3 regions of the Lysinibacillus sp. FSL K6-3209 genome follow, and region 3 is predicted to be linked to each of the others. Evidence: a T-box and tRNA genes for the amino acid it is inferred to sense, from the RefSeq annotation. Region 3 holds a T-box; the other regions hold tRNA genes.
What was found. A T-box is a leader RNA that pairs with one kind of tRNA and senses whether it is charged. The one in region 3 lies ahead of trpS (tryptophan--tRNA ligase), so its partner is inferred to be a tRNA-Trp.
Positions count from the first base shown of each region.

Region 1: it has a tRNA-Trp gene. The T-box ahead of trpS (tryptophan--tRNA ligase) is inferred to sense a tRNA for this amino acid. The anticodon was not compared.
Region 2: it has a tRNA-Trp gene. The T-box ahead of trpS (tryptophan--tRNA ligase) is inferred to sense a tRNA for this amino acid. The anticodon was not compared.

Region 1 is NZ_CP150264.1:3,873,684-3,876,932, reverse strand. It holds rRNA gene MHH88_RS18930 (23S ribosomal RNA) at 1-423, shown strand, start outside; rRNA gene rrf (5S ribosomal RNA) at 540-655, shown strand; tRNA gene MHH88_RS18920 (tRNA-Asn) at 674-750, shown strand; tRNA gene MHH88_RS18915 (tRNA-Ser) at 756-847, shown strand; tRNA gene MHH88_RS18910 (tRNA-Glu) at 873-947, shown strand; tRNA gene MHH88_RS18905 (tRNA-Val) at 968-1,043, shown strand; tRNA gene MHH88_RS18900 (tRNA-Met) at 1,069-1,143, shown strand; tRNA gene MHH88_RS18895 (tRNA-Asp) at 1,149-1,224, shown strand; tRNA gene MHH88_RS18890 (tRNA-Phe) at 1,244-1,316, shown strand; tRNA gene MHH88_RS18885 (tRNA-Thr) at 1,329-1,404, shown strand; tRNA gene MHH88_RS18880 (tRNA-Tyr) at 1,414-1,497, shown strand; tRNA gene MHH88_RS18875 (tRNA-Trp) at 1,508-1,581, shown strand; tRNA gene MHH88_RS18870 (tRNA-His) at 1,594-1,669, shown strand; tRNA gene MHH88_RS18865 (tRNA-His) at 1,706-1,781, shown strand; tRNA gene MHH88_RS18860 (tRNA-Gln) at 1,786-1,860, shown strand; tRNA gene MHH88_RS18855 (tRNA-Gly) at 1,866-1,940, shown strand; tRNA gene MHH88_RS18850 (tRNA-Cys) at 1,948-2,021, shown strand; tRNA gene MHH88_RS18845 (tRNA-Leu) at 2,073-2,153, shown strand; gene MHH88_RS18840 (S8 family peptidase) at 2,653-3,249, opposite strand, start outside.
Region 2 is NZ_CP150264.1:275,289-278,537, forward strand. It holds rRNA gene MHH88_RS01395 (23S ribosomal RNA) at 1-1,372, shown strand, start outside; rRNA gene rrf (5S ribosomal RNA) at 1,440-1,555, shown strand; tRNA gene MHH88_RS01405 (tRNA-Val) at 1,569-1,644, shown strand; tRNA gene MHH88_RS01410 (tRNA-Met) at 1,671-1,745, shown strand; tRNA gene MHH88_RS01415 (tRNA-Asp) at 1,757-1,829, shown strand; tRNA gene MHH88_RS01420 (tRNA-Thr) at 1,839-1,914, shown strand; tRNA gene MHH88_RS01425 (tRNA-Tyr) at 1,921-2,004, shown strand; tRNA gene MHH88_RS01430 (tRNA-Trp) at 2,019-2,092, shown strand; tRNA gene MHH88_RS01435 (tRNA-His) at 2,129-2,204, shown strand; tRNA gene MHH88_RS01440 (tRNA-Gln) at 2,216-2,290, shown strand; tRNA gene MHH88_RS01445 (tRNA-Lys) at 2,306-2,378, shown strand; tRNA gene MHH88_RS01450 (tRNA-Leu) at 2,387-2,468, shown strand; tRNA gene MHH88_RS01455 (tRNA-Gly) at 2,520-2,594, shown strand; tRNA gene MHH88_RS01460 (tRNA-Leu) at 2,600-2,688, shown strand; tRNA gene MHH88_RS01465 (tRNA-Arg) at 2,702-2,778, shown strand; tRNA gene MHH88_RS01470 (tRNA-Pro) at 2,788-2,864, shown strand; tRNA gene MHH88_RS01475 (tRNA-Ala) at 2,879-2,954, shown strand; tRNA gene MHH88_RS01480 (tRNA-Ser) at 2,970-3,062, shown strand; tRNA gene MHH88_RS01485 (tRNA-Phe) at 3,069-3,141, shown strand; tRNA gene MHH88_RS01490 (tRNA-Gly) at 3,150-3,223, shown strand; tRNA gene MHH88_RS01495 (tRNA-Ile) at 3,228-3,249, shown strand, end outside.
Region 3 is NZ_CP150264.1:769,318-772,566, forward strand. It holds gene MHH88_RS03615 (hypothetical protein) at 1-19, shown strand, start outside; gene MHH88_RS03620 (hypothetical protein) at 3-311, opposite strand; gene trpS (tryptophan--tRNA ligase) at 327-1,316, opposite strand; T-box leader at 1,382-1,613, opposite strand; gene spxA (transcriptional regulator SpxA) at 2,165-2,560, shown strand; gene mecA (adaptor protein MecA) at 2,991-3,249, shown strand, end outside.

The DNA.
Region 1 (3,249 bases), 1.5 Mb from region 3:
CATCGACGGGGAGGTTTGGCACCTCGATGTCGGCTCATCGCATCCTGGGGCTGTAGTCGGTCCCAAGGGTTGGGCTGTTCGCCCATTAAAGCGGTACGCGAGCTGGGTTCAGAACGTCGTGAGACAGTTCGGTCCCTATCCGTCGTGGGCGTAGGAAATTTGAGAGGAGCTGTCCTTAGTACGAGAGGACCGGGATGGACACACCGCTGGTGTACCAGTTGTCTTGCCAAAGGCATCGCTGGGTAGCTATGTGTGGACGGGATAAGTGCTGAAAGCATCTAAGCATGAAGCCCCCCTCAAGATGAGATTTCCCATTACGCAAGTAAGTAAGATCCCTCAAAGACGATGAGGTAGATAGGTTCGAGGTGGAAGTGTGGTGACACATGGAGCTGACGAATACTAATCGATCGAGGACTTAACCAAAAAGTTTGAAACATTTCAATGCACCGTTTATCCAGTTTTGAAAGAATGAAAAAGTATTTCTTAAATACTTGTAATTATAATGATATATGTTATAATAGGTAATGTCTTTCAAATAGTCTAGTGATGATGGCAAAGAGGTCACACCCGTTCCCATACCGAACACGGAAGTTAAGCTCTTTAGCGCCGATGGTAGTTGGGGGCTTCCCCCTGTGAGAGTAGGACGTCGCTAGGCTATACATACTAAAATTATTCCGAAGTAGCTCAGTTGGTAGTAGCACCTGACTGTTAATCAGGTTGTCGCAGGTTCGAGTCCTGCCTTCGGAGCCATTCTTGGAGAGTTGTCCGAGTGGCCGAAGGAGCACGATTGGAAATCGTGTAGGCGGTTAACACTGTCTCAAGGGTTCAAATCCCTTACTCTCCGCCAGCACTTTAGGATTCCAATCATTAAAGGCCCCTTGGTCAAGCGGTTAAGACACCGCCCTTTCACGGCGGTAACACGGGTTCGAATCCCGTAGGGGTCACCATTTATAACGAATACCCAGATGGAGGATTAGCTCAGCTGGGAGAGCATCTGCCTTACAAGCAGAGGGTCGGCGGTTCGAGCCCGTCATCCTCCACCATTTTTTAAAATCAAAATAGCATTATCGCGGGGTGGAGCAGTGGTAGCTCGTCGGGCTCATAACCCGAAGGTCACAGGTTCAAATCCTGTCTCCGCAACCAAAAATGGTCCCGTGGTGTAGCGGTTAACATGCCTGCCTGTCACGCAGGAGATCGCCGGTTCGATCCCGGTCGGGACCGCCATTTTTAAAATAATAAATATGGGTCAGTAGCTCAGTTGGTAGAGCATTAGATTGAAGCTCTAAGTGTCGGCGGTTCGATTCCGTCCTGACCCATCATGTTTTTTTGCCGGTTTAGCTCAGCAGGTAGAGCAACTGACTTGTAATCAGTAGGTCGTGGGTTCGATTCCTATAGCCGGCACCATGTTTTCCCGGAGGGGTAGCGAAGTGGCTAAACGCGGCGGACTGTAAATCCGCTCCTTAGGGTTCGGCGGTTCGAATCCGTCCCCCTCCACCAGTTTTTTTATAGGGGCATAGTTCAACGGTAGAATAGAGGTCTCCAAAACCTTTGGTGTGGGTTCGATTCCTACTGCCCCTGCCAATTAATTTTATGGCGATTGTGGCGAAGTGGTTAACGCACCGGATTGTGGTTCCGGCATTCGTGGGTTCGATTCCCATCAGTCGCCCCATTTACTATAAAATTAAAATATAACTATAAAGCAATGGCGATTGTGGCGAAGTGGTTAACGCACCGGATTGTGGTTCCGGCATTCGTGGGTTCGATTCCCATCAGTCGCCCCATTGTTGGGGTATAGCCAAGCGGTAAGGCAACGGATTTTGATTCCGTCATGCCTAGGTTCGAATCCTAGTACCCCAGCCATTTATGCGGAAGTAGTTCAGTGGTAGAACACCACCTTGCCAAGGTGGGGGTCGCGAGTTCGAACCTCGTCTTCCGCTCCAATAATATGGCGGCATAGCCAAGTGGTAAGGCACAGGTCTGCAACACCTTTATCACCGGTTCAAATCCGGTTGCCGCCTCCATATTTTTTTCTTAATCGGATACTCCGATTTTTTTTATCTCTAAAGTATTATGCCGGTGTGGCGGAATTGGCAGACGCGCACGACTCAAAATCGTGTTCCTTTGGAGTGTCGGTTCGACCCCGACCACCGGTATCATCACGTACATATACGTTACGTTTAGTAAGATTAGAAAGCTCACAAACCTTGACAGAACAGGGTTTGTGAGCTTTTTACATTTCTTGGGTTACAATAGGAAACGATAAGAATCGAAATCTTTTTACACACAGGCAGGTTCATTTTACACAAGTTTTTACACAAGCTGCAATCCGATAAAATGTGATCGATAAAGGAGAGCAAACTAAAAAAGCTCATGTTTGAAAAATAAACATGGGCTTTTTAATTGGATTTAATAAAAGAGGATAATTGTATGTTTGATTCGGCAGCATAGCATGCCTCTGCCTTATGAATAGACCGAACGAAGGAATGTAAGCGCAAATGACGCAAAGAGACATGGGAGATACGTCGTCATAAGTATCACAAAGATTCATTGTGTATAAGGGTACTGGTGAATACGTTTAGAACCAAGAAAATAGTAATACAAACCAAAGCGATGGTTTGTATTACTAATGTTAGTATGCTTCACCTTTTAAAATTATTGAACGCGAGCAAATCCAAATCCTGAAGCGTAGTCATCACCTATAGCAGCTCCATAACCACCTTTAATATCTACTGATTGTGCTCTCGCTTGTAAGTTAGAACGTAGTTGCGTGTTAGACAATGACGGATTTTCAGCCCAAATTTTCGCTGCTAAACCAGAGACATGAGGAGTAGCCATTGATGTGCCGCTAATTGTATTATAACCGCCATTATACCATGTAGAATAAACGGATGAGCCAGGAGCTGAGATTTCAATATCACCTTCCTGGATTACATAATCTCCAGCTGTAGATATATAACCACGTGAAGAGTAATCAGCTACACGATAAGTCCCATTTTGTTGTACATTTTCTAAAGCTGCAACGGCGATTGCATTTGGTAATGCCCCCGGATAACCAATTGTTCCTTGCGCATAGCCTGAATTACCAGCTGCAGCTACTATTAGAACTCCTTTACTGTATGCGTAATTGACAGCACTTGAAATGAGGCTATTATTCGCTGAAGAACCTAGAGACATACTAATAATTGTTTTGGTACCAGTAGCTGTTGCTTGATCTGCTGCATGTCGAATAGCAGCAGCAATATCATCTGA
Region 2 (3,249 bases), 490 kb from region 3:
GTAACGTTGAGCTGTGATGGCGAGTCCGTATGGACGAAGTTCCTGATTTCACACTGCCAAGAAAAGCCTCTATCGAGGTGAGAGGTGCCCGTACCGCAAACCGACACAGGTAGTCGAGGAGAGAATCCTAAGGTGTGCGAGAGAACTCTCGTTAAGGAACTCGGCAAAATGACCCCGTAACTTCGGGAGAAGGGGTGCTCTTGAGCGTGCAAGCGCATGAGAGCCGCAGTGAATAGGCCCAGGCGACTGTTTAGCAAAAACACAGGTCTCTGCAAAACCGTAAGGTGACGTATAGGGGCTGACGCCTGCCCGGTGCTGGAAGGTTAAGAGGAGTGGTTAGCGCAAGCGAAGCTGCGAATTGAAGCCCCAGTAAACGGCGGCCGTAACTATAACGGTCCTAAGGTAGCGAAATTCCTTGTCGGGTAAGTTCCGACCCGCACGAAAGGCGTAACGATCTGGGCACTGTCTCAACGAGAGACTCGGTGAAATTATAGTACCTGTGAAGATGCAGGTTACCCGCGACAGGACGGAAAGACCCCGTGGAGCTTTACTGTAGCCTGATATTGAATTTTGGTACAACTTGTACAGGATAGGTAGGAGCCAGAGATCTCGGAGCGCCAGCTTCGAAGGAGGCGTCGGTGGGATACTACCCTGGTTGTATTGAAATTCTAACCCATGCCCCTTAGCGGGGCAGGAGACAGTGTCAGGCGGACAGTTTGACTGGGGCGGTCGCCTCCTAAAAGGTAACGGAGGCGCCCAAAGGTTCCCTCAGAATGGTTGGAAATCATTCGTAGAGTGTAAAGGCACAAGGGAGCTTGACTGCGAGACCTACAAGTCGAGCAGGGTCGAAAGACGGGCTTAGTGATCCGGTGGTTCCGCATGGAAGGGCCATCGCTCAACGGATAAAAGCTACCCCGGGGATAACAGGCTTATCTCCCCCAAGAGTCCACATCGACGGGGAGGTTTGGCACCTCGATGTCGGCTCATCGCATCCTGGGGCTGTAGTCGGTCCCAAGGGTTGGGCTGTTCGCCCATTAAAGCGGTACGCGAGCTGGGTTCAGAACGTCGTGAGACAGTTCGGTCCCTATCCGTCGTGGGCGTAGGAAATTTGAGAGGAGCTGTCCTTAGTACGAGAGGACCGGGATGGACACACCGCTGGTGTACCAGTTGTCTTGCCAAAGGCATCGCTGGGTAGCTATGTGTGGACGGGATAAGTGCTGAAAGCATCTAAGCATGAAGCCCCCCTCAAGATGAGATTTCCCATTACGCAAGTAAGTAAGATCCCTCAAAGACGATGAGGTAGATAGGTTCGAGGTGGAAGTGTGGTGACACATGGAGCTGACGAATACTAATCGATCGAGGACTTAACCAAAAAAGTTTGAAACATTCAATGAACGTTTATCCAGTTTTGAGAGAACGAGTTCTTTCAACTGAATAAGTGAAGTGATGATGGCAAAGAGGTCACACCCGTTCCCATATCGAACACGGAAGTTAAGCTCTTTAGCGCCGATGGTAGTTGGGGGCTTCCCCCTGTGAGAGTAGGACGTCGCTTCGCTTATTTTTTATGTGGAGGATTAGCTCAGCTGGGAGAGCATCTGCCTTACAAGCAGAGGGTCGGCGGTTCGAGCCCGTCATCCTCCACCATTTATTTATTATGAAATTACTATTATCGCGGGGTGGAGCAGTGGTAGCTCGTCGGGCTCATAACCCGAAGGTCACAGGTTCAAATCCTGTCTCCGCAACCAAATAAAATTAAGGTCCCGTGGTGTAGCGGTTAACATGCCTGCCTGTCACGCAGGAGATCGCCGGTTCGATCCCGGTCGGGACCGTCCTTATTTGCCGGTGTAGCTCAGTTGGTAGAGCAACTGACTTGTAATCAGTAGGTCGTGGGTTCGACTCCTATCGCCGGCACCATCCCTTGGAGGGGTAGCGAAGTGGCTAAACGCGGCGGACTGTAAATCCGCTCCTTAGGGTTCGGCGGTTCGAATCCGTCCCCCTCCACCAGCTCTTTATTCAATAGGGGCATAGTTCAACGGTAGAATAGAGGTCTCCAAAACCTTTGGTGTGGGTTCGATTCCTACTGCCCCTGCCAAATTTTTTAGGTTAGACTACTGTTATATTACATATGGCGGTTGTGGCGAAGTGGTTAACGCATCGGATTGTGGTTCCGACATTCGTGGGTTCGATTCCCATCAGTCGCCCCATAATAAAATATTGGGGTATAGCCAAGCGGTAAGGCAACGGATTTTGATTCCGTCATGCCTAGGTTCGAATCCTAGTACCCCAGCCATTTATTTCTTAATATGAGCCATTAGCTCAGTTGGTAGAGCATCTGACTTTTAATCAGAGGGTCGAAGGTTCGAGTCCTTCATGGCTCATCATATTTGCGGGTGTGGCGGAATTGGCAGACGCACTAGACTTAGGATCTAGCGCCGCAAGGCGTGGGGGTTCGACTCCCTTCACCCGCATCATCTATATTTCAAATTTATAATTGCCAGAATAAATAATCTTATGCACATGCGGAAGTAGTTCAGTGGTAGAACACCACCTTGCCAAGGTGGGGGTCGCGAGTTCGAACCTCGTCTTCCGCTCCAAATGTGCCGGGGTGGCGGAACTGGCAGACGCACAGGACTTAAAATCCTGCGGTAGGTGACTACCGTGCCGGTTCGATTCCGGCCCTCGGCACCATTTTTAATATTTAGCGCCCGTAGCTCAATTGGATAGAGCGTCTGACTACGGATCAGAAGGTTGTGGGTTCGACTCCTGCCGGGCGCGCCAATAAATGAACGGAATGTAGCTCAGCTTGGTAGAGCACTTGGTTTGGGACCAAGGGGTCGTAGGTTCGAATCCTGTCATTCCGACCATCTTTTTAAAAAATGGGGCCTTAGCTCAGCTGGGAGAGCGCCTGCCTTGCACGCAGGAGGTCAGCGGTTCGATCCCGCTAGGCTCCACCATAATTGTTTCATTCCGGAGGTATACCCAAGTCTGGCTGAAGGGATCGGTCTTGAAAACCGACAGGCGGGTAACACCGCGCGGGGGTTCGAATCCCTCTACCTCCTCCATTTTCCGGGTCAGTAGCTCAGTTGGTAGAGCATTAGATTGAAGCTCTAAGTGTCGGCGGTTCGATTCCGTCCTGACCCATCCTTTTTGCGGGTGTAGTTTAATGGTAAAACCTCAGCCTTCCAAGCTGATGTCGTGAGTTCGATTCTCATCACCCGCTCCAAGAGGGGCCTATAGCTCAGCTGGTTA
Region 3 (3,249 bases):
TCTTAAAGATAAGGCTTGAACGTCACAGGAATGGCCAAGGCTTCTGCTACTTTTTTGGCCAAGTCTTCACCTTGTACATCATGGCTTTTCGCTAAAGTATCCATACCATCAATAAATGAATCTGTTTCAAGGTCGATCCATTCGCCGAAGTTACACATCCATGTTGTCAGCTCCGATAATAGTGTCTCATCTAAAGGAAGTTGCTCTAATTCTAAATTGGCTTGACAATGGCCACACCATAGTGGATCTGCACCAAAATCACCTTCTAATAGAAGGATTTTGATTGGTTGATGACAATGTTCACAGAGCATATGTTAATTCCTCTCTTAGCGGTTTGTGCGGCCTAAGCCCATTGCTTGTTCCATGCGCTTTAAAGTTGCGCTTGCAATAGCGTTTGCTTTTTCTGCACCTTCATCCAAAATAATGTCCAGTTCAGATGACTCTACAAGGTTATAAAATCTTTCTTGAATTGGTGTTAGGTGGTCGATTACTGCTGAAGCGACACCTTGTTTGAAGCCACCATACCCGATGCCTTCATACTTTTTCACCAAATCTTCAATTGCTACACCTGAAATAGCGGATTCAATCGTTAGTAAGTTTGAAACGCCTGGTTTATTTTCAACATCAAATGCCACAATACCATCAGAGTCAGTGACAGCAGATTTGATTTTTTTCTCGATATCTTTCGCTGTATCTAAAAGTTTAATCGTAGCTTTTGTATTTGGATCAGATTTGCTCATTTTTTTTGTAGGTTCTTGTAATGATTTAATACGAGCTCCAGCTTTTGGTAACTGGATTTCAGGAATCGTTAACACTTCACCATAACGTTTGTTAAAGCGCTCTGCAAGGTCACGTGTTAGCTCAATATGCTGTTTTTGATCATCCCCTACAGGAACAATATTCGTGTTATATAATAAAATATCAGCCGCCATTAATGGTGGATAAGTTAAAAGAGCTGCTGAAACAGTCTCTTTACCATGTGATTTATCTTTAAATTGTGTCATACGTTCTAGTTCACCAATAGAAGCGACACATTGTAGCATCCATCCTGCTTGTGCATGAGCCGGTACTTCAGATTGAATGAATAGCGTTGATTTTTGAGGGTCAATTCCAGTCGCAATATAAGTAGCAGCTAAATTACGGATGTTTTGACGTAACTCTTTTGGATCTTGCGCAACAGTAATGGCATGTTGGTCAACGATACAGTAAATAGCATTCCCTTCATGCTGTAGTGCTGGGAATTGCTTGAATGCACCAAGATAATTGCCTAATGTTACAATACCTGTTGGCTGTACGCCTGAAAAAATAGTTGTCATAATAAGTTCCTCCTCGGGGTTCGAAAAAATAAAAAACATCATGCGTCCTCATTAGAATAAACTAATGAAGGGACGAATGATGTTCGAATCCGCGGTACCACCCTGCTTGCCTTAGAAGGCCACTTTGCTTCGTAACGTGAAGGGACGAGCTTTGCTAATGGGATCAAGTGAAGACTTGAACGTTCACAAAGCTAACTCGGAAGTCCATTCCAAATGCATACATGGTCTGTTTCCAGCAACCACAGACTCTCTATACATGTATATTGCAAATGTACTACTCTTCGTCAGCGTTTTTAACTACACTATTTAATGTGTAGAGAGTGTCTTTTTGAAGACAACAATCAAAATACTGTTGACCATCAAGACTGGCGCAAATGCGCTTCTCTTGTTGCACAAAATTATAGTATAAAGACTTAGTTAAATGCAAGCCTGTAAATTCAGTCTTATGACTGAATTTTTTTGTGTTGTAAAAAAAGGAAACCAATTTTATCTAAAATACGTCCTTAATTGTACACGTCTACATGACATTATTCTCGTTTGTGTTTTTTAATTGAGAACAACTAGTTTCGAGAAATTCATGTTTAAAATGACTTGTTACTGGGAATATTATTATTAGTTCATTGGACATGCAAAGAAAGTGAATACTTTATTGAATACATTAAGGTAGTATTAATAGACAGAATATTTTGTAACAAAGTTATATATCCTGTATTCTTTTTTTCCTTGGAACTATATTCAAATACAGCAGAGTGCTGTATAATGGAACTGTAGATTTACATTACATTAATTCTAATTTAAGAAATTGGTTTATAGATAACGAATACAAATAGAAAGGATGTGTCAGTATGATAGTTACTTTATTTACATCACCAAGTTGTACGTCTTGTCGTAAAGCAAAAGCATGGTTAGAGGAGCATGAAATTCCTTATACAGAACGTAATATTTTTTCTGAACCGTTAAGCATTAGTGAAATTAAAGAGATTTTACGAATGACGGAGGATGGAACAGACGAAATTATTTCTACCCGTTCTAAGATATTCCAAAAATTGAATGTAGATGTTGAAAGCTTACCTTTACAACGCTTATATGAATTAATTCAAGAATATCCTGGATTATTACGCCGACCAATAATTTTAGATGAGAAAAGACTTCAAGTAGGCTATAACGAAGATGAAATTCGACGATTTTTACCGCGTAAGGTTAGAGCTTATCAATTACAAGAAGCACAGCGTATGGTGAACTAAAACCCACTTAGACTGCATAGAATGATGTAGTAGGTGTTACAAATGCAAATGCATGTTGTGACATCTATTTTTTTATGCTTTACTTATGTAAAAACCTGCATTCAAAACTAATATTTAATAGGTAAAAGTCATATATTTCCGTAAAAGTATGTTAAACTTGATTTAATACAAATAGTTTACTACAATTTCAATTATTCAAATATCTTCTTTGAAACGGTGTATATCCTTTTCATTTTATGAAAGAACAGCATACAATAGAATTAGAGACAACTGTGACCAAAAAATACGATTGCGGTTGCTCGATGATTTTCTGTAGTGTGGTCAAAGGTTGAAAAACAAAGGAGTATGAAGGTTAAAAACAATGAATCAAAGCATACTAATGAAATAATACTGTTTTTCGACAAATGACAGTGAAGGGAGATGAGGTCTAGTGGACATCGAACGTGTAAATGAAAATACACTCAAGCTCTTTATTACGTACAATGATATAGAGGATCGCGGCTATAGTCGTGAAGAAATTTGGTACAACCGAGCAAAGGGTGAACAACTTTTTTGGGATATGATTGATGAAGTGAACACTGAAGATTATTTTGATGTAGAAGGTCCGATTTGGATTCATATCAATGCGTCAGAAGTAGGCTTAGAAATCATTGTCACACGTGCACATATTTTAAAAGACGGTGAAACAT